2 linked regions of the Candidatus Puniceispirillum marinum IMCC1322 genome follow. The protein of the gene in region 1 binds, or shares a complex with, the protein of each later gene. Links are inferred from orthologs where the notes say so. Each region holds a gene or a part of one and is shown in the gene's direction. Other genes may lie near its edges. The genes, in order: SAR116_RS03320 and dnaG.

What was found.
Region 2: the proteins of SAR116_RS03320 (region 1) and dnaG are in contact, whole or in part, in a crystal structure (PDB 2R6A), measured with the Geobacillus stearothermophilus proteins. The link is inferred for Candidatus Puniceispirillum marinum IMCC1322 from one-to-one orthologs. Residues at the interface, in WP_033016901.1 of Geobacillus stearothermophilus: Ser13, Glu15, Ala16, Gln18, Glu91, Leu92, Asp94, Ala95, Val96, Pro97, Thr98, Ala99, Ala100, Asn101, Tyr104, Tyr105, Ile108; in WP_049624496.1 of Geobacillus stearothermophilus: Lys456, Leu457, Leu458, Pro459, Ala460, Asn463, Ala464, Leu467, Leu535, Leu536, Ile537, Ala538, Gln544, Glu545, Asp548, Tyr549, His552.

What each region holds. Positions count from the first base shown.
Region 1 is NC_014010.1:681,232-697,036, forward strand. Bases 1,303-4,234 are described here. They hold SAR116_RS03320 (replicative DNA helicase), read left to right. Parts: upstream 1,303-1,984; coding sequence 1,985-3,484; downstream 3,485-4,234. Other genes in these bases: rplI (50S ribosomal protein L9), read left to right, coding at 1,303-1,816; alr (alanine racemase), read left to right, coding at 3,487-4,234. Also shown: fabD (ACP S-malonyltransferase), read right to left, coding at 1-185; rpsF (30S ribosomal protein S6), read left to right, coding at 434-874; rpsR (30S ribosomal protein S18), read left to right, coding at 875-1,129; more of rplI, read left to right, coding at 1,160-1,302; more of alr, read left to right, coding at 4,235-4,638; SAR116_RS03330 (MlaE family ABC transporter permease), read left to right, coding at 4,724-5,500; SAR116_RS03335 (ABC transporter ATP-binding protein), read left to right, coding at 5,501-6,283; DNA repair protein RadA, read left to right, coding at 6,283-7,653; SAR116_RS03345 (CvpA family protein), read left to right, coding at 7,697-8,356; purF (amidophosphoribosyltransferase), read left to right, coding at 8,453-9,904; SAR116_RS03355 (SDR family NAD(P)-dependent oxidoreductase), read left to right, coding at 9,957-10,682; SAR116_RS03360 (HsdM family class I SAM-dependent methyltransferase), read right to left, coding at 10,755-13,127; mnmC (FAD-dependent 5-carboxymethylaminomethyl-2-thiouridine(34) oxidoreductase MnmC1), read right to left, coding at 13,269-15,101; SAR116_RS03370 (SAM-dependent methyltransferase), read left to right, coding at 15,231-15,805. UniProt on the Escherichia coli protein: The main replicative DNA helicase, it participates in initiation and elongation during chromosome replication. Travels ahead of the DNA replisome, separating dsDNA into templates for DNA synthesis.
Region 2 is NC_014010.1:2,434,000-2,449,805, forward strand. The notes cover bases 12,874-15,806. They hold dnaG (DNA primase), read left to right. Parts: upstream 12,874-13,465; coding sequence 13,466-15,148; downstream 15,149-15,806. Other genes in these bases: SAR116_RS11435 (GatB/YqeY domain-containing protein), read left to right, coding at 12,874-13,302; rpoD (RNA polymerase sigma factor RpoD), read left to right, coding at 15,354-15,806. Also shown: SAR116_RS11375 (mitochondrial fission ELM1 family protein), read right to left, coding at 1-1,132; SAR116_RS11380 (Lrp/AsnC family transcriptional regulator), read left to right, coding at 1,410-1,901; SAR116_RS13835 (helix-turn-helix domain-containing protein), read left to right, coding at 2,062-2,478; SAR116_RS11390 (nickel/cobalt transporter), read right to left, coding at 2,485-3,453; SAR116_RS11395 (DUF1007 family protein), read right to left, coding at 3,450-4,103; SAR116_RS11400 (Fur family transcriptional regulator), read right to left, coding at 4,084-4,482; SAR116_RS11405 (metal ABC transporter permease), read right to left, coding at 4,472-5,329; SAR116_RS11410 (ATP-binding cassette domain-containing protein), read right to left, coding at 5,322-6,083; zinc ABC transporter substrate-binding protein ZnuA, read left to right, coding at 6,287-7,312; transcription elongation factor GreA, read right to left, coding at 7,392-7,880; carB (carbamoyl-phosphate synthase large subunit), read right to left, coding at 8,121-11,402; carA (glutamine-hydrolyzing carbamoyl-phosphate synthase small subunit), read right to left, coding at 11,403-12,596; more of SAR116_RS11435, read left to right, coding at 12,844-12,873. UniProt on the Escherichia coli protein: RNA polymerase that catalyzes the synthesis of short RNA molecules used as primers for DNA polymerase during DNA replication.

The sequences.
Region 1 (15,805 bases):
CGTGTCAAACGTAGAACATCTTCGGGGCCATTTTGCATTAGTGCGAACAGATCCTCACTTAGCGCATCATTCACCTCTTCAAACAGATGCCGTGCCACGTCATGCGATGCGGCAAGTTGACGTCCCATACCTATAGCTTGCGCCCCTTGACCCGGAAACAAAAACGCCATCTTGGTTGTAGTCATATGTCCCTCACAATGTTCAAAATAACTTGTTTCAGTCTGTCACTAGTAGCAGACAGGTGCCGTCATGTCATCTGGGCACATGATATATGGCCGAAACGCTTGCATCTGCCAGATATTTGTGTATGGTGCGGCACAAGTTGATGCATAGAAATCTATCACCAGCTTTTGAAATCTTTGAAATCCTTGCCGGGAAACCGGTTGGTCTGTTCATAAATCGATGTTCAGACAACGAGCCAGAAGGAGTTATCATGCGCTTGTATGAAAGCGTGTTTATTGCACGTCAGGATGTTTCGTCTACCCAGGTTGAAGCCATGGCCGACGAATTTGCCGGAATCATCACATCCACCGGCGGTTCAATCAAAAAACGCGAATATTGGGGTCTTCGCACCCTTGCTTACCGGATCAAAAAGAACCGGAAAGGCCATTATGTCATGTTCAACATGGAGACCGATAGTGACACGCTAAAGGAATATGAGCGTATCATGGGTCTTAATGAAGATGTTCTGCGTTTCATGAACATTCGTATCGAAGAAGTTGATGAAGCCCCATCGATCATGATGCAGGCCAAATCAGAGCGCCCATCACGTGGACCGCGTGATGATGACCGCCGCGACGATCGCCCTAGAAGTGACGACAAACCCGAAGCATCTGCTGACAGTGCCGTAGTTGCCGAGAAAGAGGAGGCATAAATGACTCAGCTAGAAATCAAACGCGAAGCCCTTCGCAAGCCATTTAATCGCCGCCGCAAGTCTTGTCCATTTTCTGGCGCAAACGCGCCAAAGATCGACTATAAAGACACCAAGCTTCTGGCACGCTACACGTCAGAGCGCGGTAAAATCATTCCTTCACGTATTTCGGCTGTATCTGCGAAAAAGCAGCGTGAACTGGCAACCGCAATTAAGCGTTCGCGCTTTTTGGCGCTTATGCCTTACGTCATGTCATAGAAACAGCCATTCGATTTTAGGAGATACGATATGCAACTCATTTTGCTAGAACGCGTGGAAAAACTTGGACAGATGGGTGATCTCGTCACCGTCAAGCCAGGCTATGCACGCAACTTTCTGTTGCCACAGGGCAAAGCGCTACGTGCCAACAAATCCAACCGCGAACGGTTTGAAACCGAACGCGCCCAGCGTGAAGCTGATAACCTTTCCCGCCGTAGTGAAGCCGAGACCGAAGCTGGTAAAATGGCTGGTCTGGCTGTCAATATGGTACGAGCAGCCTCAGAAATGGGTCAGTTATTTGGTTCGGTGACATCGCGTGATATTGCCGAAGCTGTTAGCGAAGCTGGTTTTACCATTACCCGTTCACAGGTTGTTATGGACAAGTCGATTAAAACCCTTGGCCTGACCGACACGCGCATCCGGCTTCATCCAGAAGTGCATGTTGACATCATCGTCAATATTGCGCGCTCACTTGAAGAAGCCGAAACCCAGCTGAAAACAGGTGTTGCCGTTACCGGTGGTGTTCAGGATATTGACGATGAAGACGACAATATCAATGTTGCGGTTGCTGCTGTTGAAGCTGTTGAAGAAGCCGCGTCAGCCGAAGTTGAGACTGCCGAAGTTGAGGCCGAAAGTGCTGAAGCAGACGCATCTACAGACACAGACGAGTCATCTAAAGACGCTTAAAACTACATTTTAATGCACATCAAAGCCGGAGCCTGTCTCCGGCTTTTTTCTGTTCTGCCGCGCCCAAAAACTATCCACAGGCTAAGAGATGATTTTAAGGCACTTATCCCCATCAAACTTAATCTTAACACCTCCTAATAACCAAAAAATTAGCCTACTATCTGGTTCATGGCTGAAGAACAAACCAACATAAAACCCTTTCCAACTGGCGTATCTGGCACTGGCCCGACCCGGCAAATGCCACATAATTTGCCAGCCGAGCAAAATCTGCTTGGCGCGTTGTTGCTTGATAACAGTGTGATGGAGCGCATTGACGACCGTCTGCGCGCCGAACATTTTTACGATCCCCTTCATGGGCGTATTTTCCAGACAATCATGCGGATGATCGAACGTGGGCAACTGGCGAATCCGGTAACGCTGAAAAGCTTTTTCACCGGCAGTGATGAATTCCCGGATTCGGACACCCAGAATTACCTTACAGATCTTGCCGATGGTGTTATCAGCATCAGTCAGGCACCCGATTATGCCCATACCATCCATGAGGCGCATCTGCGCCGTGAATTGATCCTGATCAGCGATCAGGTCATAACTGATGCAATCCAGCCTGAAGTCGATACCCCGGCATCAACCCAGATTGAAACGGCCGAAGCACATTTGTTCCGTCTCGCTGAAAATGATACAGCCAGCACCGGATTACGCGGATTTGATACCATTGTCGCTGCCAGTGTTAATCAGGCAGATCTTGCGCGTAAGAATGATGGACATCTGTCAGGCTCCAGCACTGGTTTAACCGATCTGAATAATCTCTTGGGTGGTTTACAGCGGTCGGATCTGATCATTCTGGCTGGTCGTCCCGCAATGGGTAAAACCGCACTGGCAACGAATATCGCCTTTCATGCCGCAACAACGACAAAGACAGGTGAAGTCGCCAGTCCGGTTGCCTTTTTCTCACTGGAAATGGCCGCTGAACAGCTTGGCACACGTATCTTGAGCGAGCGCGCCAGGGTTGATTCGGAAAGTATCCGGCGCGGCAAACTGGATTCGCAGGAGTTTGACCAGCTGGTTGCCGCCAGTACCGCCATTTCATCAGCGCCATTCTATATTGATGATACGCCCGCCCTTTCTGTATCCCAGCTTGCCAGCCGTGCCCGTCGCCTGAAACGCACGTCTGGGCTTGGGGTTATCGTGGTTGACTATCTACAGCTTCTAACTGCCCAGCTTGGCGTTCGATCTGAAAACCGGGTGCAGGAAATCTCCAATATCAGCCGTACATTAAAGGCAATAGCCAAAGAGCTTGATGTGCCTGTTCTGGCTTTGTCACAGTTATCACGTGCTGTTGAAATGCGTGAAGACAAGCGCCCAAACCTGTCTGACTTGCGCGAGTCTGGATCGATTGAACAGGATGCCGATGTGGTGATGTTTGTCTATCGTGAGGAATATTATCTCAATAAACGTGAACCTGAACAGAAAATGGAAGAGTCGGTTGATACCTTTAACATCCGCCATGCTGACTGGTTAAGCAAAATGCAAAGCGCCGAAAACAAGGCCGAAATCATTGTTGCCAAGCAAAGACATGGTCCTACAGGTTCGGTGAATGTGCATTTCGAAAAGCGCTTTACCCATTTCACTGATCTGACCGAAAGCACCCATCTGCCTGAGGGTTTCTAAACATGTCCACAGGTGATGAAAATGTGCTGGCGGCTTTTGGCGCGGCTGACAACCGCATTGACATTGATCTTGGCGCTATCGCCCATAACTGGCTTTATCTTGACAGTTTATCCCCAAAAAGCACAATAACCGCCGCTATGGTTAAGGCAAATGGCTACGGTCTGGGCGCAAATCACGTTGGTGCAGCGCTCTATAAGGCTGGATGCCGCCAATTCTTTGTCGCCAATCTTGATGAAGCGGTGTCATTTCGTACCTATCTGGACAATATCAGCATATCCGACGCCCAGATCATGGTGCTACACGGATGCCACCGCGGTCAAGAACATGACATGCGCGCTTATCGACTGACACCTGTTTTGAATGATCTTGAGCAAGTGAGCCGCTGGCGCTTATATGCCCAGAATGCCAATGAGACCTATCCAGCTATGCTGCATCTGGATACTGGCATGACACGGCTTGGGTTTGATCCGGATCAGACTGACTGGCTGATTGAAAATAAACAGGCTTTGAACGGCCTTGAGATCACATATATCATGAGTCACCTGATTTCAGGAGAAATCAGCGACGACCCTGCCAATACTGCCCAGAAAACACGCTTTGACGAATATCGTAGCTTTTTTGGCGGTATCAAAGCCAGCCTTGCCAATAGTGGTGGCGTATTTCTGGGTAATGAATTTCACTATCAGATGACCCGACCTGGCATAGCCATTTATGGTGTTCATCCATGCGGTAAAGACCAAGCCATCACTGATTCAAACGGCTTAAAATCATGTATCACCTGGCATGGACGCATTATTCAGGTGCGCACCGCCCCCGAAGGCGCAACGGTTGGTTATGGCGGCACGCATCGCCTATCTCGGCCGTCACGTATCGCAACCGTGGGTGTTGGTTATGCTGACGGCTATCAGCGCAATCTAAGCAACAAAGCTTTTGTAAATATTCTTGGACACCGTGCGCCAGTGATCGGCCGCATATCCATGGATAGCATCACGATTGATGTTACTGACATCCCACCCAATATCATGCTGAAAGCCGAAACCGCCGCGTTACTGAGCGATTTATACAGCATCGAAGATATGGCAAATGATGCCAGCACAATTCCTTATGAAATACTGACAGGCATTAGCCGTCGTGCGATCAGACGCTATATTTAGATTACCTATAGCCAAAAAGTGCAAACATTGTCATAAATGTAACAGCTAAATATTCGGCGTAACGATCTATCAGGGTGACACATTTATGACTGGCTTTGTGCGAAATATCGGTCGCGCCGTGCTGAATTTTTTGGCATCTCTTGGTCGCATAACGTTGTTCACCCTAGCTGCCATCCGCTGGACATTTTTTCCACCCTATTATTGGCAGCAATTATGGCGACAAACGCTTGATATAGGGTACTATTCTTTACCTGTTGTTGGTTTGACAACGCTGTTTTCAGGCATGGTGCTCGCGCTTCAATCATATACTGGATTTGCACGCTTTTCTGCCGAAGATACGGTTGCAACTGTCGTGGTTCTATCTGTCACACGTGAGTTGGGCCCGGTCTTGGCTGGATTAATGGTTGCCGGACGGATCGGCGCGTCAATGGCCGCCGAAATTGGCACCATGCGCGTTACTGATCAGATTGATGCGCTCGACACGCTTTCCACCCGTCCTATGCAATATCTGGTTGCCCCTCGTATTATGGCAGGAACGTTATGCTTGCCATTTCTGGTTTTGATTGGCGATATTATTGGCGTGTTTGGCGGATATATCGTTGGGGTCTATAGGCTGGGCTTTAACCCATCGATTTATCTATCGCGGACATTAGAATATCTGGAAGTTTCCGATATTACCCTTGGGTTGGTCAAAGCCGCCGTTTTCGGTTTTCTGATTGCCCTAATGGGTTGTTATCATGGCTATCATTCTGGGCGCGGCGCCGAAGGCGTTGGTCGCGCCACGACGAATGCGGTTGTGTCATCGTCAATCCTGATTTTGATCGCCAATTATCTTGTTACAGCCCTGTATTTTGGAGTCTAGATGATGCCGACACCCAAAATCGAACTTGCAGGCGTTACCAAGTCATTTGACGGTAAACAGATTTTGCGCGGCATCGATATTTCAGTCGATGCCGAAGAATCGCTTTGTATCATTGGCACCTCGGGCTGTGGCAAATCAGTCTCTCTCAAATGTCTGCTGGGGCTAATTGTGGCAGATGGTGGGTCGATCAAGATTGATGGTCAGGAAATATTAGGCGCAAATCGTAAAAAGCTCGAAGCCGTAAGGCGGCGCTTTGGCATGACTTTTCAGTTTGGCGCGTTATTTGATTCCTTGCCGATATGGCAAAACGTAACCTTTCGTCTGGTTCAAAGTCAGAAAATGTCGCGCGATGAGGCTCGGCAAATCGCCAAACATACCATTACCCAACTTGGCCTTGCCCCTGATGTAATTGATCAATATCCGGCCGAATTATCTGGGGGTATGCAAAAACGCGTGGCGCTAGCTCGCGCCATTGCCGACAAGCCCGAAATTTTGCTTTTCGACGAACCCACATCCGGGCTTGATCCAATAACAGGCGGTGTGATTGATAGCCTGATTGTTGATGCTGTCAAACGCCTTGGCGCGACCGCTATTACCATCAGTCATGACATGGCATCTGTACGGCGAATTGCTGACAAGGTTGCGATGATCCATAATGGTGTCATTATCTGGTGCGGACCAGTGGCCAAAATGGATGATAGCGGCGTTCCCGAAGTGCATCAGTTTGTGCATGGCCTTGCTGAGGGCCCACTGACAAGACCCTCGCAAAAGGGACATAATTGATGGCACGATCATCGGTCAGCTTTGTGTGCCAGCAATGCGGCGCGACATCACCAAAATGGTCAGGCCGTTGCGACGATTGTGGAGCTTGGAATACGCTTGCCGAAGAACGCAATGAAGCCCCTTCAGGGCCAGGCAAACGTAGTCAGGGTCGTCGCATATCGCTTGAAGCACTGGATCTTCCGCCCGACACTAAACCATTACCGCGACATCTATCACATATTTCAGAATTTGATCGTGTATCCGGAGGTGGGCTCGTGCCTGGCTCGGCAACCTTGATTGGCGGTGATCCCGGTATTGGCAAATCAACCTTGTTATTGCAACTTGTTTGCAAGCTGGCATCTGGTGGATTGAAAGCAGCCTATATTTCGGGAGAAGAATCAGCCGATCAGGTGCGCATGCGCGCACGGCGTCTTGGGCTAAGCGATACCAATGTGCAATTAGCCACCGCCACCAATGCCAGTGATATCGCCGCGTCACTTGGTGGTGTTGATGGCCCCGATGTTATTGTCATAGACTCGATACAGACTATGTATCTGCCCACATTAGACTCGGCGCCAGGAACGGTCTCGCAGGTACGTGCGACAGCACAGGAACTCATTCGGTCTGCAAAACAGCAAGGTGCTGCCTTGTTGATTGTTGGGCATGTGACCAAGGACGGAGCCATCGCTGGCCCCCGTGTGCTTGAACATATGGTGGATTCAGTACTGTATTTTGAAGGTGATCGCTCGCATCATTTCCGCATTCTGCGCAGTGTTAAAAACCGGTTTGGTGCTACGGATGAAATTGGCGTCTTCGAAATGGTTGAAACCGGGCTTGCCGAAGTGCCCAACCCATCCGAACTATTTCTGGCTGACCGCCGTGACGAGGTCACTGGCGCGGTTGTTTTTGCCGGCATCGAGGGAAGCCGTCCACTTCTGGTTGAAATAGAAGCGCTTGTTGCCCCTTCATCTCTGGCCTCACCCAGACGGAACGTGGTGGGATGGGACAGTAGCCGCCTTGCCATGCTAACAGCAGTTCTCGAAGCCCGATGCGGTGTTCCCTTGTCAGGCCGGGATATTTTTCTGAATGTAGCTGGTGGTATGAAAATATCCGAAACAGCCGCAGATTTGGCGGTGGCCGCAGCTTTGATCTCGTCAGTAACCGGACGACCTGCGCCTAAACGCACTGTGTTTTTTGGCGAAGTCGCTTTATCAGCCGAATTACGTCAGGTGGCGCAGGCCGAATCACGGTTGAAAGAAGCGGCAAAGCTGGGTTTTGATAATGCAATCATGCCACGACCGCGTAAAAAACTATCCACATCGTCAAAAATATCTGTTGCTCAGCCATCTACATTATCTGACCTGATTGACATTATGGGGGGAATGACATGATGTTAGTTACATTGTATTACCTGCTGCCACTTTGGGCTCAAAAATGATTGATTTTTCCGTCCTTAATTTAGTTGATTATGGCATAGTGATTGTCTTGGTCGTTTCGGCGCTGTTTTCAACCTTGCGCGGTATGACCCGCGAATTTCTTGGCATCGTTGGCTGGGTTATTTCGGTTTTTGTCGCCAAGCTAAGCGCCCCTGCCCTTGAACCTTTAATAGCCGAGATCATCAATATTGAAGGGCTGTCGTCAGCCTTATCATGGGCATTACCATTTGCCATTACCGTCGTCGTATGGTTTGTGATTGCAAGCCTGATGTCACCAGGTCTGAAACGGGCGGGACTGGGCAGTCTTGATCGATGGCTTGGCGTTATTTTCGGGCTTGTAAGAGGCTATGTCATTGTCCTAATTGCCTATATGACAGCAGTCGTCGCTCTTGATGGTGAAAGCAAACTTCCTGATATTGTGACCGAGGCTTATAGCACGCCATTTATGCGCCAAAGCGTCCACAGTCTGTCAGGCGTGATTCCCGAAGAAATGCGCGACAATCTGCTGGAAAATGTGCCTCTGGACGATGGCACAGGCGATAAAGAGCTTATTGACACTGACGAAGTCCCAATTTCTGATGCCCCATTATCTGATATCAGTAAAACGGCAAGTGATAACCTCGATCTATTAGCTGACGAGGCTGAAAAGGTCGAATGAGCATCTTATGCACTATATCGGCTTCTTGACGACCAACGGCTTAAAGAGGATAACCTGACACACAATATGATTGCGCGTTATAACAGGGAAAATTGCATGACTGGTGTTTCCACAAATCCATTCGATGACGACCATTTTCACGAAGAATGTGCAATCTTTGGCATATATGGTACCCCTGAATCGAGCGTTCATACAGCCCTTGGCCTTCATGCGCTTCAGCATCGCGGCCAAGAAGCATCGGGCATTGTCAGCTTTGACGGCAAAGATTTTCACGCACATCGCGGTGTCGGCCATGTTGGTGAAAACTTTGATGCTAATTCAGCACCGATGCAGGCTCTCAAAGGCCATATCGCCATTGGGCATAATCGCTACTCGACAACAGGTCCATCGGAAGTGCGCAATATTCAGCCTTTCTCATCCGAGCTGGCCTTTGGTGGCTTTGCTTTGGCGCATAATGGAAACTTGACCAATGCGGCACGTTTGCGCGCATCGCTTGTTGAAACAGGTAGCCTGTTCCAATCATCTACAGATACAGAAATCATCGTTCACCTTGTCGCACGGTCTCATCAGCAGGGTGTTAGCAACCGATTGATTGACGCGCTGAAACAGATCGAAGGCGCCTATTCACTAGTTTGCATCGCCGATGACATGCTGATTGGCGTTCGTGATCCTCATGGTGTACGTCCACTTGTATTGGGCAAACGTGATGACGCCTATGTGCTGTCATCTGAAACATGTGGATTAGATATTGTTGGCGCCGAATTTGTTCGTGATCTTTTGCCTGGCGAAATGGTTGTCATCGACAAAACCGGCATTACGTCAATCATGCCATTTCAAGAACAGCCATCGCGCTTCTGCATTTTTGAATATATCTATTTTGCCCGCCCCGACAGTATACTTGAAGGACGCGGCGTTTATCACGCGCGCAAATCTATCGGTGCTGAACTGGCTACTGAGTCGCATGTTGATGCTGATCTGGTTGTTCCCGTGCCAGATTCAGGTTTGCCCGCCGCAATTGGTTATGCGCAGGCAGCAAACATACCGTTCGAGTTAGGTATCATCCGGAATCATTATATTGGCCGTACCTTTATCCAGCCAACACAGAAAGGGCGCACCGACTCGGTCAAGATGAAGCATAATGCGAATTCATCGGCGGTTGCTGGCAAACGTGTAATTCTGGTCGATGACTCTATTGTCCGTGGCACAACGTCGCGTAAGATTGTTCTGATGATGCGCGCGGCTGGTGCCACCGAAGTGCATATGCGCATAGCCAGCCCGCCAACGATTAACCCTTGTTTTTACGGTGTGGACACGCCGGATAAAGATCAACTTATCGCCGCCCAGATGTCTGTTGATGATATAGCCAAGGAAATTGGCGTTGATAGTCTCAGCTTTATCTCGATTGATGGTCTATATCGCGCCATGGGAGAAGCACGACGCGACCCCGATTGCCCACAGTTTTGCGACGCCTGTTTCACGGGTGATTACCCAATCAAGCTGGCCACGGGTCTGTCGGCAAAGCGCGTTTCACATGGTGTGATTAACTAAATTCGTATTTACCAAAGACGTAATTAACCAAATACAGGAATCATTTCAAACCATGAGCAGTCAAGATCTTGATGGCAAGCTGATACTTGTAACAGGTGCAAGCCGGGGCATTGGCCGTGCTGTGGCCATTGCCGCCGCACAAGCTGGTGCCGAGTTGATTATTACCGGTCGAACCATGGGCGCGCTGGAAGAAACTGACGATGCGATTAAATCAGCCGGAAGCAAAGCGACAATTGTTGAACTTGATATGGCTGACACCCCTGCCATTCCAAGATTGGCCAGTGCCATTCAAGGGCGCTGGGGACATCTTGATGGCCTCGTTGCCAATGCTGGCATGATTGGGCCTTTAACGCCTGTATCGCATCATGAAGAAAGCGTTTGGAATAACACCATTATGATAAATCTGACCGCGCAATGGCATCTGATAAAGGCGATGGAGCCTTTGCTTTTGCAAAGTGATGCAGGCCGTGCGATTCTTGTATCATCGGGGGCGGCAAGTAACCCGCGTGCTTTCTGGGGTGCCTATGCTGCGTCAAAAGCTGGGCTTGAAGCATTGGGCATATGCTGGGCGGCAGAAACCGAACAAACAAATCTGCGGGTGAACATGATCAATCCCGGCGCAACGGCAACTCTTATGCGCGCTTCGGCATTTCCCGGCGAAGATCCAAGCACGATTCCGGCACCCGAAGATATAGCCCCTGCTTTCGTCACTTTGCTCAGCCCGGCCTGCACATCGCATGGCAAAGTCGTTGCAGCCCGCGAGATGCTTGGCCTTTAAAAGGTACGGTATTTCCTTCTTCAAGGTTTCTACTTCCTCGCTCTTTAGTAAATCATATATCAGTGACATTATTTATTGAATTTTTAGCCCAATCAACTTTGCCTCAAGTGTTGAAAAACTTGGGGAGCTATCCAAAATATGTAGTTTTATTCCGGTTATGTCAATTTTGCCGTTTTTCATCGGCACACGTATTCTCACATCTTGAACCATTCTCTTTACACTACATTTACGATAATAGTCATATCGCCATGAACAGTTGTTAATCTCCTCGCAAATGTAAAGTTTTAGCGCAGGGTCATTAGGTATTTCGTCTAGCAAGTTACAAATCAGCACATCTGAGACAGCGCCAAACTGATAGGGATGATAGAATGCTTTACCACCACTGCCATTTGCACTTATTGTAATAAGATCAAATTTAATCTGATCAGTGGGAACATCATACATCCCATGAACACCATTGTTGCTTTCTCTAGTAGTGATGAGGGGAACCTTGCCCGCTCCCAATCCCTTCGCTGGTGGACATTGCCCTCTTCGAGGTTGTATCAATTCAGAAATTTGGAATTCCCTGATTTCCTTTGCCGCGATTATGAAGGGTGCATTTTTGGCTTCCACGCTTTCGAGCATTTTAAGCACCCCAGCGATACTTTTTTCTGGCGCAATACTTATTTTTTCACTACTTGAGAGATAAGCTTCAGACGCAAAGTCATATAGCCCGTCAAGTTTGAGCGGCGAAAGAATTTTCTCGCGAGGTTTAGCACCTATTTTTGTGTCTCCTATTTGCATAAATTTGCGTAAGTCGTCCGTAATTTCATTCATATTATCTTGTGCTGTTGCCTTTGCGATTAACTTTGATTTTTGTGAAGCGCTTTGACCGTCAAAAAGAATGCCAAAGTAAACCAAATCATCAATTCTGTGAGGCCTCCATGTTTCTAAAATAATGGCGTATGTGCCCTTGTTCGCGACTGGGTAGAATAGGTCATCTTGCATTCTGATGACCGCTTTAACAGTGTGTTGTAATAAGAGGTTCTTTCGCCACTTTTTATGATCGTCGCCCGTGATCGGTCCATTAGGCAGTATGGCAAACAGCTTTGCACTTGGTGCAGCTTGAAGAATGGCGTGATCAACAAAGTCACACTCAGGCTCAGAAACTGCAAATGGTGGGTTCATAAAAATTCTAGTAAATGGCCCAGACGCCTTATTAGGTTCGCATTCACTAGCAGATTGTCGTTTAACCGTCTTGCTCAGCATATTAAATTGATTGTCAAAGCAATTACCGTTGTGAATTTTGCTACTACCATCGCCACGGAAAATCATATTGACTAATGCAATACTAAAGACACGATCCGATTGTTCAATCCCGTAAAGGTTATCATTACGGAAGGCATCGAACTTTTCCCCATCAGTCTGCTGGCAAGTTTCACGCACCTTATCTAATGCCGCAACCAAAAAACCACCAGTGCCACACGTTGGATCATAAATGACATCATGTGCCCCAACACCGACAACCTCTGCTGCAAATTTGGTTATGTGACGAGGAGTGAGGACAATTCCCATTTCACTTGCATCATTAGCATACTTCAAAAAAGTTTCATAAAATTGACCTAGTGCATCTGCACCACTATTGATCGCCGACCGTACGTTCATCTCTCTAAGATGCTGAACTGTCCTTACAATTGCTCTTCTATATTTGAAATGGTTTTCAGCGGTTGCCGGAAGTTTCAGCGTTACTTGGTCAAAAAAAACAAGCTTACCATGAATTTTCAGCAACGCTTCAATTCTAGCGTTAATATCATTTACCAAGGTGGCAGGGTCATTATTGAGACTCATGTCGTTGTCTTTGACCAGTGCAAGTAACAGGCCAGCCACAAGGCAAGCTCGCTCGCTCGCGGTAACAGCGTTGATGTGTAGGTCATGATTGATTTCGTTTGCTTTCACCAGAAATTCATCAAGATTAACTTCATACCCACCAATAGAAGGAGAATTAGACTCAATTATTTGGATGCATTGAGATTGTGATATAAAACCAGTAGTGGCATAGTTGTTTATAGTTATATCCTGCCAATTATCACCGTCCCAGAATTTAGTTTGTACTATGATGGATTCATCTGGTGATCCTGCAACGGCTGACACCAATCTTGCAGGTGAGGTGCCACTCGCCATGTTGATCACTTCACAATACGTTTGCGCTTCTTTTAGGGCAACTGACAAATCATCCGTCTTACTTTTTGCTTCTATAACCCAATAACAAACCTCAGACCCTGACTCAAAGACGACTATGTTTTCTGGCTTTTTCAGCCCGAGTCCATCGGCAAGAGTCTTATCATGTTTGAAAAACTCCCCTTGCGTATAAACTGATCCTCCTTTTGATGGATTGCGAATGTCCCAACCCAACGTACGCAAATTTTCGGTTATATACTTATATGATCTGAATTCGCTGTCAGTCATTGTGATGCCCTCCCATTTAGGGCATCTAGCTTAGTTACAAAAGGTAAAGAAAAGGTTTACAGACCGGAATTAAACATTACTTAAATCAAACATATTGATCCCTCGACAAAAAACTGACTTAAAAAGATTATCTATAAACGTTCACCGCATCCTGAAGCGGAACGGATCAAGTGCATGACAGATATCACGCGCCAGCGATACTGGCGTGCCGGTAATTTCGGCGGCCAGCATATCCCCAAGCAAAGGCGCAAAGGTCATGCCGCGCGCACCCAGTGCCCCCAGACAATAGATACGATCCCCAAGATGCCCCATGATCGGGTTACGATCCGGCGTGCTGGCACGCTGGCTCATGCGGCCTATAAAACCACCCGTAACATCTGGCACCTCAATCAATCCGGCCATACCGTCAGGTAGCAGGTTCATATTATGGGCATGTCCCTGATCAGTGACAGTCATGGCGGCAGTGCGGTCAAATGTGGCACCAAGCTCGTGAAACCCATTATATGCAGGCGTCAGATAGCCACCAAAGCTCAGCCCAGATTGCAATGGCTGCACGGCATTATTCGTAGGAATATGGCTAACTTGTCCCGAAGTCACGTCAAGCGGAATACCGCTTTTATGCAGATGTGACAGAATCTGGCTGATATTGGCGCCGCCAGCTAGCACGACAGCGCTATATGCTTCGCTCATGTCGCCATTAATGCGGAAGGTCTGCGCATCCAGCTGGGTTATATCCGTAACCTTGGTTGCCAAAGACAAGGACGCCCCCGCGGCAAGGCGCTCGACATATTTGACCGGATTGATGATGCGACCATAATCATGTACGGCGCCGCCAAGCGGAAGTGCGATAGCTGACAAAGCAGAGGCTTCATCGGCATCGACAAAACGCATCAGGCTATCTGGCCAGAATTGCCGCCTGAATTTATCCTGTCGCACGGCTTCGCGGTTTGGCCAATCCAGCGAAATCACATTGTGGGCAACACTGCAATCAAGTGCGTCAGATAATCTGGCCGCAAAGGACAAACACATTGATGATAGCTGACTGGCAAGATTATGATCGACAGCCAGCCTTGGGCTTTGCACAGCCATACGGTTGCCGGATGCCCCGCTTGCCAGCTTTGGCGCACTGTCAAAAATAGTCGCGCTGACACCTCGCCTGTTCAGGCCGGACGCAATTGACGCACCCGCTATACCGCCACCAATAATGGCCACCTGTTTGATACCATCTGCACGAGTGGCCAGAGGGGCAACAAGCGGCTTTATCCCGGTTAACATATGGCGTTTGCGGCCAAAGCCGGGGCATTTTTCAACGACAAAGCCAGCCCCTTGAAGGGCGTCTCTTACGCCGCTGGCCACCGTAAAGCTAGACAATGTTCCGCCTTGGCGCGTTAACCGGCCAACATGACCCAGTATATCTTTGTCCCACATAGCCATATTTTTGGCGGGACTGAACCCATCAAGAAACCAGGCATCAGCCCGAAAATCCATCTCGGCCAGCATGTCCTCTGCCTGTCCGTAAAGCAGGTGTAGCCGTAGCCGCCCATCAAGCAAAGGCACCATATGCGTCCCTGGCCAGCGCGGTGGCATAGCCGCACGTAAAGTTTCAGCATACAAAGCGACCTCGGCAAAGGGCGCATGCGCACGTGCAAGGTCATCCAGCCTAAGTGGGCACGCTTCGAGTGAGATATAATCCAGTTGCAGGTTGGGAAACTTATCCATCTCGGCCATCACTGCCAGCAGATTCAACCCCGTACCAAATCCCGTTTCGGCAATGGTGAAATGTGACGCATCTTGCAGCCGAAAGGGTAAATCATTTCCACTTAGAAATACGTGGCGGCTTTCAGCCAAGCCGCCTTCAGCCGAAAAATAGACATCATCATAGTCATCAGCACGCAGAATATCATCGCGCCAGCTCAGCTTCGCTTCAGCCAGTCGATAATCTGCACCATCATGCATATGTAGGTTTTCTGCCATACTGAACCAGTGCGGTAATTGACGAAAAGTAATGTTTCAAAATCGGCTTAATATTCGTGTTTTGAGTTAACTATTTATTATACATAATTGGATAAACTAACGGAACGTAACTAAAATGAGGGCTAAAACATGCTGAATTGGATTGCGTTATCCGTTTTTAAACAATTTGTGAATGTCGGCAAGATCACAGTTAAGATTGCAGATAAAAAACCTATTACATGCTATGGCAGGCATGATGGCCCCTCTGTCATGGTCACATTGCGCTCTAATCGTGTTTTTCGTGAAATCGTTATGCGCCCTGATCTGGCTATTGGCGAGGCTTATATGAATGGTGACCTTATCATCGAAAATGATGATCTGGATTCATTGATGCTATTCTTGATGTCAAATCATAGACATTGGTTGACGCATTGGGCAGGACGCACAAGCCTTGCCATTAGTAATCGGCTGGCTTTCCTGCGGCACCATAATCTAGTGCGTGCCTCAAAACGCAACGTCGCCCATCATTATGATCTGAAAGATACGCTATTTGACAGTTTTCTTGATCCTAGACGGCAATATTCATGCGCCTATTCTGACGACAGCACGACAACAATCGAGCAAGCGCAAATCAATAAATTGGCACGAATTGCTGCTAAACTAAACATACAGCCCCATGATACTATTCTGGATATTGGATGCGGTTGGGGTGGATTGGCACATGC
Region 2 (15,806 bases), 1.8 Mb from region 1 along the record:
TGAGCTGGGCGCAGATGGCGGGCATGTCGTCAAGCGGGATAAAGTCATGATCGGGGATCACATCGCCAAGCGGTACCGTATGCCCGCCTTGCATCATCGCATCATGAAAGGCGGCGAGGCGGCCTGTTTCGATCTGCCGGTGTGCCGTGCTGGTTGCATTACTACTGGTTGCGGGGCTGGTTGTATTACTGCTGGTTGTGGCGTTAGGGGCGTCACTATGCCAGTCGGCGACCATGACAGGGGTGCCAGTGATGGTAGCCTCGCTGGTCATATTGACCGAGTCCGAGGTGACGATAATCGCATCGGCAATGCCCAGAATACCCGGATAGGGATTGGCGTCCTGCGGGGTGGCGAGGCGGTGGCGCGTGTGCGCATCATTCAGCGCGAGGGTCTCGGTCAGCTGCCGGATCAGATCAGGCGGGGTGCGGCGTGATGGCACGATAGCCAAGCTGGCCTTGGTCTGGCGGGCAAAAGCGTCAAGCTTTGCCACCATGCGATTGGCCATAGCAGGGGAGATTTTATAACGCCGGTTATCGCCGCCAAGCATCACCACAACGCGCGGAAAGGCGGCATTTTTCCATTTCGGCGCAAGCGTGCGGGCGGCGTCGGCTATTGTTTCCGGTGTCAGGCGGTTGAGCGATCCAGTCGAGACAATGACATTGTCACCGCGGACAGGGTCATGCGCAGGCACCAGCAGAATGTCAAAGCAGGCGGGATCAAGCCGCGGATCCTGAATATGAATCGTTTTCATCGGCTGGCCAGCGATGCGCGCGCGGTGCCGCATGGCAATCGAAAGGCCAGCCATGCGCCGCCCGCAGGTGACCAGCAGATCGGGAAAGCGGCTATCGGCATAAGGCAGGGCAGGCGTTGATATAGGCAGAAATGGTGCAAGTATGGCAAGGTGGCCAAGACGTGGCACGCTGCGCAAGGGCTGGCGCGGCGTTACAATGATATCGCGAAAGCCAGAGGCAACATGCGTGGCGGCGACTTCATCAGGTGAAGGGGTTGTCCAGCCCATCGCCTCAGCCAGTGCCAGTGACTGCAAGCGCATGCCGGCCGTGCCATCACTGACGACCCATATCTCTGGCCTTGTGGTTGGCCGCGTATCTGGCGCTGAAGACGTTTTTGTCACGGCAAAACTTTCTGGTTCATATGGCTGGGGTTCATATGGTTGATCGGCATGGCCTGTCGATATGACCACCCAGCAGATGGCGGTACTATGTAACTATGTGTAATATCAAGCGCAGATACGCGCAATATTCTTACGCAATTATCTTGGTAAATATCCTGTGCAGGTGTAATATCGGCGGCAATCACAACCATTTCCTCTTGGGCTATCTGTTTGGGCGTGCGTGGGTGTGGCGCATATGGGGTTGGCCAAATGACAGGTGAATTATGACAGGTGCATTATGACGGGCAAAATCAAAATCGATGCTGTTGATCGGCAAATCCTGCATGATCTTCAGGAAGATGGCCGTATCACCAATGTCGATCTTGCCAAACGTGCGGGCATTTCGGCACCGCCATGTCTGCGCCGTGTGCGCGGGCTGGAAGATGCCGGTATCATCAAGGGCTATCATGCCGATATCGATGCCGATGCGATGGGCTATAGCGTCAATGTGTTTGCCTTTGTCGGGCTGACCAGCCAGGCCGAGAGCGATCTGCAGGATTTCGAAGAGCTGGTGAGTGCCTGGCCGCAGGTGCGGGAGTGCCATATGCTTATGGGTGAGACCGATTTCGTGCTGAAAATCGTCGCCCAGGATTGGGATGATTTCCAGAAATTCCTGACCAGCAAGCTGACGCCGGCGACAAATGTCAGCCATGTGAAAACAGCACTGGCGATCCGCTCGGCAAAAATGCTGCCTGGCGTGCCTATCGATCTGGATGAAAGCACGCGTTAAGGCGAAACGCCAAAGACAAATACCCGATAGCTAGAAAGAGTCAGCAAGTAGCAAACAGCAAAGATGATAATTTTGCGCTTAATATGTATGATTTGTTTATTTTGTATATTGCGTTTATTTTGTTTGTGATAGATCCTATGGGTAAGTGAAGGAGGGCGCGATGTCGAACTTAGCATCTGTTAAATCAAAAAATCCCATTCAAGCCGATCGTGAACAACAATTCTTGCCGCGTATTGACAGCTGGGAAATTGACCGTATCAGGCGTGTTCAACGCAGAATTCTGGCCGCGAAAGGATGGTTTAGAATTGATGCAGAGGCAATTGAAGTGGCTAGGGCTATTTTACATCTTGTGGCCATATTGCCAGACAGCGATACGAACCCAGAAAGTGATGCTGGGCATGTTCAGACTGTTCTGACCACGAGTGAAGCGGCAGATATTCTTATGGTATCTAGACCCTATGTGGTGAAATTGCTCGAACAAGGCGAGATTGCTTTCCACAAGGTCGGCACACACCGCCGTATTATGGCCTCTGATTTATATGCCTATAAGCAGCAAACCCATAGAAACATACTGTAATTCATCTTACCTGAACGGGTGAATAGGCGCGAATAAGGCGATGTTGAGGAGCGCCGCGCCGAACGCAAAGATGATAACGCCACCTATAAGCCCAACCACATCCATGATGCGCCCTAGCGCCAGATTCCCGTTCGGTAACATCACCAGCAGCCGTTTGGCCGTCTGTCTGAGATAGACAGAGATCGTGGCCAGTAAACTGACGGTCAAAGCCGTGCCCAAAGACATTGCCAATACGGACAATAATCCAGCCATTTCAAGATTCAGCGCATATGCAAGTAGCAAAACGATCACCGCGCCAGAACATGGTCGTATCCCGATTGACATGACTATGCCGATAAAGGTTCTGAAGGATAACGGGCTTTCAAGATCGTTGGCGGTTGGTCCATGTGCATGATTGCAGTCATGCGCATGATGGTCATGATGGTCATGATGGTGCGCATCACCATGCGATGAAGGGGTCTTGAATATATTCATCAAGCGTACTGAACGGACAACCACAATCATCAGTCCCACCAGCGCTATCAAAGCAAAGCTGGCAATTTCAACATCATTGGTGATGCTTCGTGTTTGCCGCATAGATAGATCAAGAAGCCAAACAGCCGATGTAACGATAACGATTGCCGTGATCCCTTGGATCAGGGCGGCGGCAAGTGATAATATCACACCACGGCGCAACTGGCTTTCATGTGAGAGCAAATAGGTCGAGATCACAATCTTGCCATGCCCGGGCCCAGCGGCATGAAACACGCCATAAAAGAAACTAAGGGCAATCAGTGCCAATGATGCGCTAAAGCCATCAGTTTCAACGCGCCGCAAGGCTTGTGATAGGCTTTGATGCAAGTCGCGTTGCACAGATTGCACGGCGATCAAATATTCTGACCAGATGAGGTTAAAGCCGGATCCCAACCAAAAGACCATGCCGATCAGACCAGCCGCTGTACCAAACAACAATAGTGCTGTCTTTCGGCCAGTCATGTGCATGTTACGCGAATGGTTTCTGCAAATAGCCGGCCAATTGTGTTGTCAGGGTTGGCGTCAAGGCTGGATGACCGGGACAAGGCGATGGCATCGGCAGATGGATTCGGCTGCAAAATTTCCGTACCACAATTATCTGGCGCGTTACCCTGAAAGGAAATGGTTTCCCCCTCGGCATGATACATCTCGATATAATAGGTCGGGTCGAAAATTGCGTAGGAAAAAGCCTGTGCCGCAAGATCGACAGGGCTTTCAATTGATACGGTAAAGCGCATCCAGACACGATTTTCGCGGATTTCGGCAACAGCTCCGCCTAGCTGTATCAGTGGTAAGGTGACCCCATCACGCTTGGCCAGCGTAAAATAATTATAGGGCTTTAGATTCTCCATGAGCTCAGCAACTTTTTGCTTGATGGCACTTTCGACGCCATCAGGGTGTAAAGCGGCTTCCTCAAGCATAGCTGCTGAGAAAAAATCATCAAAAAGCCATTCCTGATAAATCGCCGACACCTTGTCATTATCATCGAGAATAATCTGGCTTTTAAGATCAACCCACATATGCGGATGCGCGCTTGATACAGAAACCCACCCCATGATCAGGCAGACTGCCCCGATGATGTAGCGAGGGAAATTACGCATTTTCGCAGGCATCACAAACACCATGCAGTTCAATACTGGATTTAGAGGTTTTGAATTTTGTCTTTTCTTCTAATCCGGCAAGAAATAGCGAAACGGTATCGTCACATATTTCTTCAACTTGGTCGCATTTGTCGCAAATTACGAAAGCGGGCACACTATTTTTTTCACATGATAAATGAGAACAGCTGATAAAGGCATTCAGGCTTTCCAATCGGTGCACACGACCAATTAAAATTAGCTTTTCCAGCGCGCGATAAATCTGGAGCGGTGCGCGCAGACCAACATCCCTTAGTTCATCAAGGATCATATATGCGCTCATGGCACCCGTTCCCTTTTCAAGAACGTCCAAGACAAGTTTTTGATTCTGAGACAGGCTGTTACTATCTATCATCTATTGTGACACCGGCGTTATTGTCGGCGCCCCGCTGGTTCTGACCATTATTCCTGAATAGGCCCAATGGCACTGGCATTAAAGATAGAATAAAGCATATTAGCGCGGCCACAACAATACTTGGCCCGGCCGGTGTATCCAATTCAAGAGAGCCAAACAGGCCAAACCACACCGAAATCACGCCAATAAGGATGGCAAAAAATGCCATTTGTTCAGGCGAGCTTGATAAGCGTCGCGCCGTTGCAGCCGGAATGATGAGCAATGCCGTAATCAGTAGTACCCCAACGATCTTCAACGAAACCGCGATTACCCCCGCCATCAATATCATGAAAATGATATTCACATGATCTGGTTTGGCACCTTCTGCCAAAGCGAGTTCATAACTTACGGTAGCGGCGAATAACGCCCGCCAAATTACCATAAGCACTACAAGCACAGACATGCCACCGCCCCAGATTATGGCAAGATCAAAGGTTGTAATCGATAGGATATCGCCAAACAGGAACCCCATCAGATCAACCCTGACCCAGGTCATGAAGGCCAAAGTAACAAGACCAACAGCTAAAGCGGAATGCGCAAGCAAACCAAGCAAGGCATCGGATGACAGGCTGGCGCGACGTTGCAGGAAAACCAGCATCAACGAAACGGCAACCGAAACTACAAATACGGCAAGTGTAACGTTGACCTCAAAAAGCAAGGCCAGGGCGACGCCAAGCAGAGCCGAATGGGATAGCGTGTCGCCAAAATAAGCAAGCTTTCGCCAAATAATAAAACAGCCAAGCGGGCCAGCTACCAAAGCAACGCCTATGCCTCCAATTACGGCGCGAACAAAGAAATCGTCAAACATCTGCATTTGTCCTTTTGGCGCCAACAGTGGTGCTGCTTGACGTTGGTAACAGGTCATCGTCAGTCAGGTGATTATGCGCCAAAGCCGCCTCTTTGCTTTCAATACTGCCATCAGGAAGATGCTCATGGTCATGTTGATGTTGGTAAAGGGCAAGGCCAGATGCGGTGCGTTCACCAAACAGGGTTTTGAATTCATGGCTAGAGGTAACCGATGCCGGCGTGCCAGAACAACAGACATGGCCATTTAGGCAAATAACCCGATCGGTTGTGGACATCACAACATGCAAATCATGCGAAATGAGCAGAATGCCACAATTAAGCTCATTACGGATTTTTTCGATGAGCTTGTAAAGCGCCATTTCACCGTTGAAGTCAACACCCTGAACCGGCTCATCAAGAACCAATAATTCGGGTGAACTCATTATGGCTCTGGCAAGCAGAACGCGTTGAAATTCACCACCAGACAAATTGCTCATCTGCATATGTGCTAAATGCGTCGTTTCGGTTGCGGCTAGCGCATCGTTAATTTGTGTTTTATCAGCCTTGTGCGTGAGAAGCAGAAAGCGGCTTACCGTTAAAGGCAAGGTCCAACTCAATTCGAGTTTCTGAGGTACATAGCTGACGCGTAGTTTTGGCTTGCGGTATGCCGTTCCCTCATCGGTTGCCAATACACCAAGAGCTAGTTTCGCTGTTGTGGATTTGCCCGATCCGTTTGGTCCAATCAGTGTCACAATCTCGCCAGGCTCGACGCGCATAGACACCCCCCGAACCAACCATTTTTTTGATCTATAAATTCCAGCATTCTCAAGCGATATGAGCATTTGTCTCTCTTAGTATGAATGGACAGTCTGAATTATGTCGATTTGATCTTGTAATACAAGTGACAGTATGTAAATTTAGTGATGTTATAACATTACGTCAATAATATTGTCCCAAACTTTTGCTAAATGGTGCCACAATGCGATATCTCACATCTGCCCTTCTTGCCTCAACTGTACTCACTTCGAATATCTCAATAGCACAAGCTGACGTTAACGTCGTTGCATCAATCAAACCTATTCACTCTCTGGTTTCTGCCGTTATGGATGGTGTTGGCAAACCCTTTCTAATCATCGATGGGGCTGGCTCTCCGCACACATATGCGCTGAAACCGTCACAGGCAGGCCAGCTTCAAGACGCTGACCTTGTTTTCTGGGTTGGTCATGATCTTGAGACATTTCTTGAAAAGCCCATCGAGGGGATCGCCACCAAGGCAACGTCAATAGCCCTGATTGATGCGCATGATTTAACGAAAATAAAGTTCCGTGAAGGCGGCGCTTTTGACGAACATGATCATGACGATCATGATGACCATGATGACCATGATGACCATGACGATCATGATGACCATGATGACCATGATGACCATGATGACCATGACGATCATGATGACCATGATGACCATGATGATCATGGACATGATGGTTTTGATCCGCATGTATGGCTGGATCCGGTGAACGCAAAGGTGCTTGTTCACGAAATTGAGGAAGCGTTGACAGAAGCCGATCCTAAAAATGCAAAGGCGTATGAGGAAAATGCCACAAACGTAATGGTGCAGCTAGATCAGCTGGTTGAAGAGATTACGGTTGAGCTAGCCCCCGTGAAAGGCAAAGGTTATATAGTTTTCCATGACGCCTATCAGTATTTCGAAACGCGCTTTGGTGTTGCCGCTGTTGGTTCACTAACAGTATCACCAGAGGTCATGCCCGGGGCGCAACGTGTCAGTGAGTTGCAATCGAAAGTACGATCATTAAACACCACTTGCGTATTTTCAGAGCCACAATTTGAACCCAAGCTGGTGGCGATAATTACCGAAAATACGAATGCCCGCACCGGTATATTAGACCCGCTTGGCGCCGCAATCGATAGCGGCCCACAACATTATTTCACCCTCATACGCAACATGGCGCGGTCTTTGAAAGAGTGTCTGTCTGCAAAGGGTTAGATCATTTTAGGCATGTCGCATCAAGAGGCGTAAAATAGGGGGCGGCCTATAAGTCATGTGGGCTTGCCCCGAACGGGCGTTACACCTTGGTCATATCGAATAATTCGATCGAGATGATTTCATAGCTTTTGGTGCCGCCCGGGGTCTGGATTTCGGCCGAGTCACCAATACCCTTGCCAATCAGGCCACGGGCGATCGGCGATGAGGTTGAGACCAGCCCTTTGGAAATATCAGCCTCATAGGGGCCGACAATATGAAAGATCGATTCTTCGTCGGTTTCTTCATCGGCAACGCCCACCGACGTGCCAAAGGTCACCTTATCACCAGTGAGTTGCGAGGCATCGATGACTTCGGAGCGGCTGGTAACTGCCTCAAGCTCGGAAATACGGCCTTCGATAAAAGACTGGCGTTCACGCGCGGCATGATATTCGGCATTTTCCGATAAATCGCCATGTTCACGCGCAACGGCAATGGCGTTAATCACGGCCTGTCTTTCGGTGCCTTTGAGATGCGCCAGCTCTTCTTTAATGGCTTCGAGGCCCTGGGCCGTAAATGGTATCTTTTCCATCAGTGTTTCCGTCATCTTGAGTTCGCATCATGCCCTGTAAGGCAGCTTTTAGTCAGTATAATATATATAATATATATAATATAAGGGCTTCCCATAATATAGGACAAGACCATAAGGGCAATAATATATGGGATGTCTTGATAAGCTATGCCTTGGCCTAGCCTATCCCAAGGTCATATAAACAGGCAAGACTATAGATACAGACTTTAGATGAAGACGGGAAATGAAGGCGGGGCGATATCAGGTGCCGATAGCCGCCAGATGTTCTTGAAGCGATTTGACCCCCATCTGCCCCTGACGAAGTGCGCGGATTGCCTGACTCGCGGCGCGGCTTCCCGAAACAGTTGTATAATAGGGAATCTTGTTGGTCAGCGCGGTCTGGCGAAGCGAGAAGGAGTCCTTGATCGCACCAGCACCTTTTGCGGTATTGAAAACAAGCTGGATATCGCCCGAAAGCATGGCGTCAACCGCATGTGGCCGGCCTTCCATGACTTTGTTGATGCGGGTTGCCGGCACGCCAGCCTTGGTCAGGGCATCGGTGGTGCCGCCTGTTGCGACGATCGAAAAACCATCAGCGACAAGATCACGGCAGATTTCGACAAATTCGGCCTTATCTTCATCCTTGACCGAAATAAATACAGTGCCGCTAAGGGGCAGGTCGATGCCAGCGCCAAGCTGGCTTTTGGCAAAAGCACGTCCAAAATCAGTATCAACGCCCATCACTTCGCCGGTTGATTTCATTTCTGGCCCCAAAAAGATGTCAACGCCCGGGAAGCGCGCAAATGGGAATACCGCTTCTTTTACCGCCACATGATCGAGCTTTACATCCTGTAGATTAAAGCTGGCCAGCTTTTCACCCGCCATCACGCGCGAGGCGATCTTGGCAATCGGCACACCAGTGGTCTTGGCCACAAAGGGCACGGTACGGCTACCGCGAGGATTGACCTCAAGCAGATAGATATCGGTGCCCTTGATTGCAAACTGGATGTTCATCAGGCCAACAACACCTAGCGCATGTGCCAGGGCGGTGGTCTGACGGCGCAATTCGGCCAGAATATCGTCAGATAGATTTTGCGGTGGCAGCGAGCAAGCCGAGTCACCCGAATGAATGCCCGCTTCTTCGATATGTTCCATGATGCCAGCGATATAGACATCAGTGCCATCGCATAGCGCATCAACATCAACCTCGACAGCATGGTCAAGGAAACGGTCTATCAGCACCGGATTATCCCCCGATACGATTACGGCGTCACGCATATAGCGTTCCAGATCATCAAGGTGATGCACCACCTCCATCGCGCGCCCACCAAGCACATAGGACGGACGGATAACAACAGGCAGACCAACGCGATCGACGATGGCGCGTGCCTCATCAGCCGAATGGGCGATGCCGTTTTCAGGCTGAAGGAGATCCAGTTTCTGTAAAAGCTGCTGGAAGCGTTCGCGGTCTTCGGCAAGGTCAATGGCATCGGGGCTGGTGCCCAGTATCGGGATGCCAGCTGTTTCAAGCGCGGCAGCAATCTTTAGCGGTGTTTGGCCGCCAAGCTGGACGATCACGCCAGCTAATGTGCCGTTCTCGGACTCGCGTTTGATGACCGAAATCACATCTTCGTCGGTCAAAGGCTCAAAATACAAGCGGTCGGATGTATCATAGTCAGTTGATACGGTTTCCGGGTTGCAATTGATCATGATGGTTTCATAGCCCGCCTCGGACAAAGCGTAGCACGCATGCACACAACAATAATCAAATTCGATGCCCTGACCGATACGGTTTGGTCCACCGCCCAGAATAACAACTTTTTTACGATCTGACGGATCAGCTTCGCATTCCGCACCACCAAGATTGCTGGTAGCGTCATTGGAAAAAGCACTGGCAAGTTCATAAGTGGAATACATATAGGCGGTATCAGAGGCAAATTCGGCAGCGCAGGTATCAATACGTTTGAATGACGGTACAATATTATGCGCCAGACGTTTGGCGGTTACATCATCGGCTGGCAGATTGGCAAGCTGACCCAGACGACGATCGCTAAAGCCAAGCGATTTCAACCATAAGAAGGGATAGGCATCATCCGGAATACCCTGATCCTTGACCATAGTCTCGGCGTCAAGAATGGCCTGCATACGTTCGAGGAACCAGATATCCCAGCCCGTGGCGGCGGCCACTTCGGCAGGGGTCATGCCGGTGCGCAAGGCCTGTGCGATCCGCAAAATCCGGAAGGGAACAAGTTCGTCCAGCCAGCCGCGCATCGCGTCATCACCAAGCGTACTGTCAGATTGCGGCAATGGCACTTCATCAAGACCGTTCAGGCCGGTTTCCATCGAGCGCAATGCCTTTTGCAGACTTTCCTCGAAAGACCGGCCAACAGCCATCGCTTCGCCAACCGATTTCATCGACGTTGACAAGGTGCTCTGGGCACCGGAGAATTTTTCAAAGGTGAAGCGCGGTATTTTGGTAACGACATAATCAATGGTTGGTTCAAAGCTGGCTGGTGTAACGCCGGTAATGTCGTTGGCCAGCTCATCCAGCGTATAGCCTGCGGCCAGTTTAGCCGCGACCTTGGCAATCGGGAAGCCAGTGGCTTTCGAAGCCAGCGCCGATGAACGGCTGACACGTGGATTCATTTCGATGACGATGACACGGCCTGTATTCGGGCAGACGGCGAACTGGACGTTTGAGCCACCTGTATCAACGCCAATTTCACGTAGCACAGCTAAAGACGCATCACGCAGGTTTTGATATTCCTTGTCTGTCAGCGTCAATGCCGGCGCCACGGTGATCGAGTCACCTGTGTGCACGCCCATCGGATCGATATTTTCGATCGAGCAAATGATGATACAATTGTCAGCCGTATCGCGGACAACTTCCATCTCGAATTCTTTCCAGCCCAGCAATGATTCTTCAATCAGCACTTCGGATACAGGCGAAAGTCGCAACCCGTTACGCACGATTTCTTCAAATTCGGCTTTGTTATAGGCAATGCCGCCGCCTTCGCCGCCCAAGGTAAAGGACGGGCGAATGATCGCTGGCAGGCCAACAAAATCGAGGGCGGCCGCGGCATCTTCAAAATTATTGACGGTGCGGGCGCGGGCGCATTCCAGCCCGATACGTTGCATCGCCAGTCGGAATAATTCGCGATCTTCTGCCATTTCGATTGATTTGGTGCGTGCGCCGATCATTTCAACGTCATATTTGTCCAAGGTGCCATCATGATATAACGACAAGGCTGTATTTAACGCAGTCTGTCCACCCATGGTTGGCAAAAGCGCGTCAGGACGTTCCTTTTCAATAATTTTGGCAACCGTTGCTGGTGTGATTGGTTCAATATAGGTAGCATCAGCCATGTCCGGATCGGTCATGATCGTGGCCGGATTCGAATTTACCAGAATGATCCGATAGCCATCGGATTTCAGCGCTTTACAGGCTTGTGCGCCCGAGTAATCAAATTCACATGCCTGTCCAATGATGATAGGGCCGGCGCCGATGATGAGAATGGAAGAAATATCATTACGGCGCGGCATCTAGGATCTCCCCTGATTCATCAACGCGGTGAAGCGTTCGAACAAATATCTAGAATCATGCGGACCAGGCGATGATTCAGGATGGTATTGAACACAAAAGGCAGGTTTGCTTTTGTGGCGAAGTCCCTCGATCGAGTGATCGAACAGGGAAATATGTGAAATTTCAACGTCATCAGGCAGGCTGTCGGGATCAACAACAAAGCCATGATTCTGGCTGGTGATTTCAATCTTGCCTGTCGCAAGATCCTTGACCGGATGATTGGCACCACGATGGCCACGTTCCATTTTGAAGGTCGTTGCGCCAAGCGCACGCGCCATAAGCTGATGTCCGATGCAGATACCAAAGATTGGCATATCTGCTTCAATAAGCGTGGCGATTTCTGCTGCCGCATAGCTGGATGTGGCGGCGGGATCGCCCGGGCCATTAGACAAGAATACACCGTCCGGCTTCATCGCCATAATGTCGGCTGCTGAGGTGTTAGCCGGGACAACGGTTACATCACAACCTGCATCTGTCAGACAGCGCAAAATATTCTGTTTACAGCCATAATCGACCGCGACAACCTTGTGCTTTGCGGTGGTTTGCCGATGCGCAACTTTACTATAATCCCAACTGCCATCAGACCATTTGTCAGTGTGCTTCTGGCTCACTTCGATAGCCAGATCCATACCCTTTAGTCCAGGCCAGGCTACGGCCATTTTGACCAGCGATTCTGTATTGATATGGCCGTCAGGCTGATGACAAATGACACCTCGTGGGGCGCCATGATCACGGATATGCCGCGTCAAAGCACGCGTATCGATGCCACTGATACCTGGCAAATTATGCGAGACAAGCCATGCGTCTAGGCCCAGATCAGCACGCCAGCTAGCCGGATTTGTCACAGGCTGGCGCACAATCATGCCTAGCGCGGCAGGCGTGTTGGTTTCAATATCATGACTATTGGTCCCAACATTGCCGATATGTGGAAAGGTAAAGGTTATCAGCTGTCCCGCATAAGACGGGTCGGTCATGATTTCCTGATAACCTGTCATGGATGTATTAAAGCAAACTTCGCCCACATTTGTAGTGGCGGCACCAAAGCCAATTCCGGGGAAAACAGTCCCGTCTTCAAGAACTAAAACAGCTGTCGGATTATCCCGACATGCGCTGAGCGCGGCAAAATCGTGGTCAGATTTTGTTGTCTGCCCCATATTATCACGGTTCCTGCTGTTGGTTAGATATCGAGTGGCTAAGCTAATGCCCTCAAACGAGTGGATTGATACAAGACAGGCCTTGATTGGTCAAGAGTATGAAAGCGGGTTATTAGAGAATATCCGCGTCTCATATGCTTCAAAACTATTAAACCGGCTTATTATGAAGAAATCGTGTAGGGTTGCACTTTGCAAGGTTACTGCGTACAAGCCTTTTGTTTTCTTGGTGGATATTTTAGGAAGTGTCATGCGAGACAGAATTACAGATGCGATGAAACAGGCGTTAAAGGCCAAGGATCAAGTAGCACTTGGTACAATGCGCCTCATAATGGCTGCGTTGAAAGACCGTGACATTGCGGCGCGTGGTAATGGCAATCAGGATGGAATCAGCGACGATGACATTCTTTCGATGCTACAGACGATGATCAAGCAGCGGAATGAGTCAGCGAAAATGTATCGTGATGGTGACCGGATTGAGCTTGCCGAAGCCGAAGAAGCCGAAATCAAGATCATCCAGTCATTTTTGCCAGCCCAGCTTGATGATGCGGCCATGAATAAAGCGATCAAAGCCACGATCGCCGAAACTGGAGCTTCATCGGTCAAGGATATGGGGCAGGTGATGGCATCATTGAAAACCAACTTTGCCGGACAAATGGATTTTTCGGCAGTCAGCCAGATGGTTAAATCTATTCTTATGGATAAATAGTCCGGATCCAGACCCGGAATGCGTGATCCAAAGGTTAGGCATAGGGAATGGTGACTGTGGTAAAGCTGGCTTACAGGCATAGGATTTGCGCGTTTGTCCGCGGTTAGTTAAGCTTAAGCCGAGAAGCCAAGTGGAGAAGAAGCCAAGTGGAGAAAATGGCGTCATGGCAGTGCCTCCCGAATTTATCGAAGATTTGCGGCAACGCGTGCCGTTATCAGATATAATTGGCAAGCGCGTAAAACTAGTCCGTAAAGGCCGCCGCTTTTCCGGTCTATGCCCATTCCATTCGGAAAAAACCCCTTCTTTTTCAGTCGTCGATGATGATGGGTTCTATCATTGTTTCGGCTGTGGTGTGCATGGTGATGCGATTTCGTTTCTGCGTGAAATAGATGGTCTGGAATTCATGGAAGCGGTTGAACGGCTTGCAGATATGGCAGGTATGGCTATGCCTATCGGTGCCCCGCAAGATCCCAAGGTCACACAGCAACGCAAAGCCGCGCTTGATATTCTGGAAACGACAGCCACATTCTTTCGGGCGGCGCTTGACCGCGAAGATGGCAAGGACGCGGCACGGTATCTGCTTAACCGCAATCTGGATGCACATATCATACAAACCTACAGGCTTGGTTATGCGCCGCGGGGTGGCTTGCGGGCAGCGCTGTCGGCAAAAGGCTTTAGCGATGCTGATATGCTGGCCGCTGGGGTGTTGCGGAAATCGGATCGTGACGGGTCATTATATGATTACTTCCGCGACCGGGTGATGTTCCCGATTGAAAACCGGCAAGGCAAAGTGATTGCTTTCGGAGCGCGGGCTCTGGGTGATGCACAACCAAAATATCTAAATTCAGGCGAGGGGCCGACCTTTTCAAAAAAGGCGGTACTTTATGGCTGGGTTCAGGCGCGCGAAGGCCTGCGGCGGCAGTTGCCGCTTGTGATTGCCGAGGGCTATATGGATGTGATCGCCATTCATAAAAGCGGTGTGGCAGCAGCAGTTGCGCCATTAGGTACGGCATTGACACCAGAACAGATTGTGTTGGTGTGGAAATTACATAATGAGCCGGTTTTGTGTTTTGATGGCGATGCCGCGGGACAAAAGGCACAAATGCGCGCGCTGGAACGGTTTCTTCCGCTTCTGGAACCAGGCAAAACAGCGCGGTTTGCGACCCTGCCTGCGGGCAAGGATCCCGACGATGTTCTGCGCGAAGCCGGATATGAAGGCTTCAAAAACATTATTGCCACCGCCAGATCGCTGGTTGATACGATGTGGGACGGAATTATGGCCGATCACGATGTGCGGCAACCCGAACAGCGCGCCCAGTTTTGGCAGGCGATACGGTCACAGATTCGCAATATTGGCAATAATCAGGTGCGTAGTGCCTTTAGTGATGAAATCGAGAACCGAATCGCCGCTATGCGCACGCAAATGCGCGGTGGGACCATGCCAATGGCAGCACGAACAGCGCGACGGCCATCGACAGGGATGATTAATCGTCATAAAGCTTTATTAGCACTACTTTTGGCGCATCCGGCGCTTATTTCGGGGGCATTTGAAACGCTATCAATGATCGATTCGGGCGATGAACGGCTGGAGATGATAAAAAAAGCAGCTATAGACGCGTTAATCAGCGATCCAGACCTTGACGCCGCGGCTTTAAACTATCATTTACAGGGATTGAATTTCACGGATGAACTAGCTGATTTGACAGGGGCCGATATGAAAGCCAGATTACCGTTCGATCCCGCCACGATGAATAGTGACACAGCAGAGGCGCATCTCGGAGAATTAGTGGCTCTTATCAATGGAAAATCGGGCGTGTTTTCAAAGGCGTCTCAACAACGAAACTAAACACAATAAGGCATGAAATGCTGTATCCGATGGATTGCAGCTTGTGGATTTGTGAAAAGTGCCGGATATGCCGGTGAATGAAATGACAGACTTATCCATGATGGTATAGATCATGATTGGTCGCTAGGTGGAAATAAGCACCCTATTTGGGCTACCCTGACAGCTTGTTTGTATCAGGGGCAACAAAGGAATGTGAGTGACAGGCATGGCAGTCAAAGCAAAAAAACAAGTCGAGCCAGAAACCAATAGCCCTGATGCAAGTCAGGCATCCAGCGCCGATGCTGCCCAGCAGACGATCAAGACGCTGATAAAGATTGGTAAAGAGCGTGGCTTTGTGACGCATGACGAGCTTAACGCCGCCCTGCCAGCCGAAGATTATACATCTGAGCAAATTGATGATGTGATGTCATCGCTGAGCGAAATGGGCGTATCAGTGGTAGATAGTGCCGAAACCGACGAAAATAACGAAGAAGAACAGGCCGAAGGCGGCAAAGCCGCCGGCAATCTGTCAGATAGTGATGTGTCTGGCACCGATGATCCTGTGCGCATGTATCTGCGTGAAATGGGCAGCGTCGAATTGCTGTCACGTGAAGGCGAGATCGCCATTGCCAAACGGATCGAAGCTGGGCGTGAAATGATGATTGGCGGGATTTGTGAA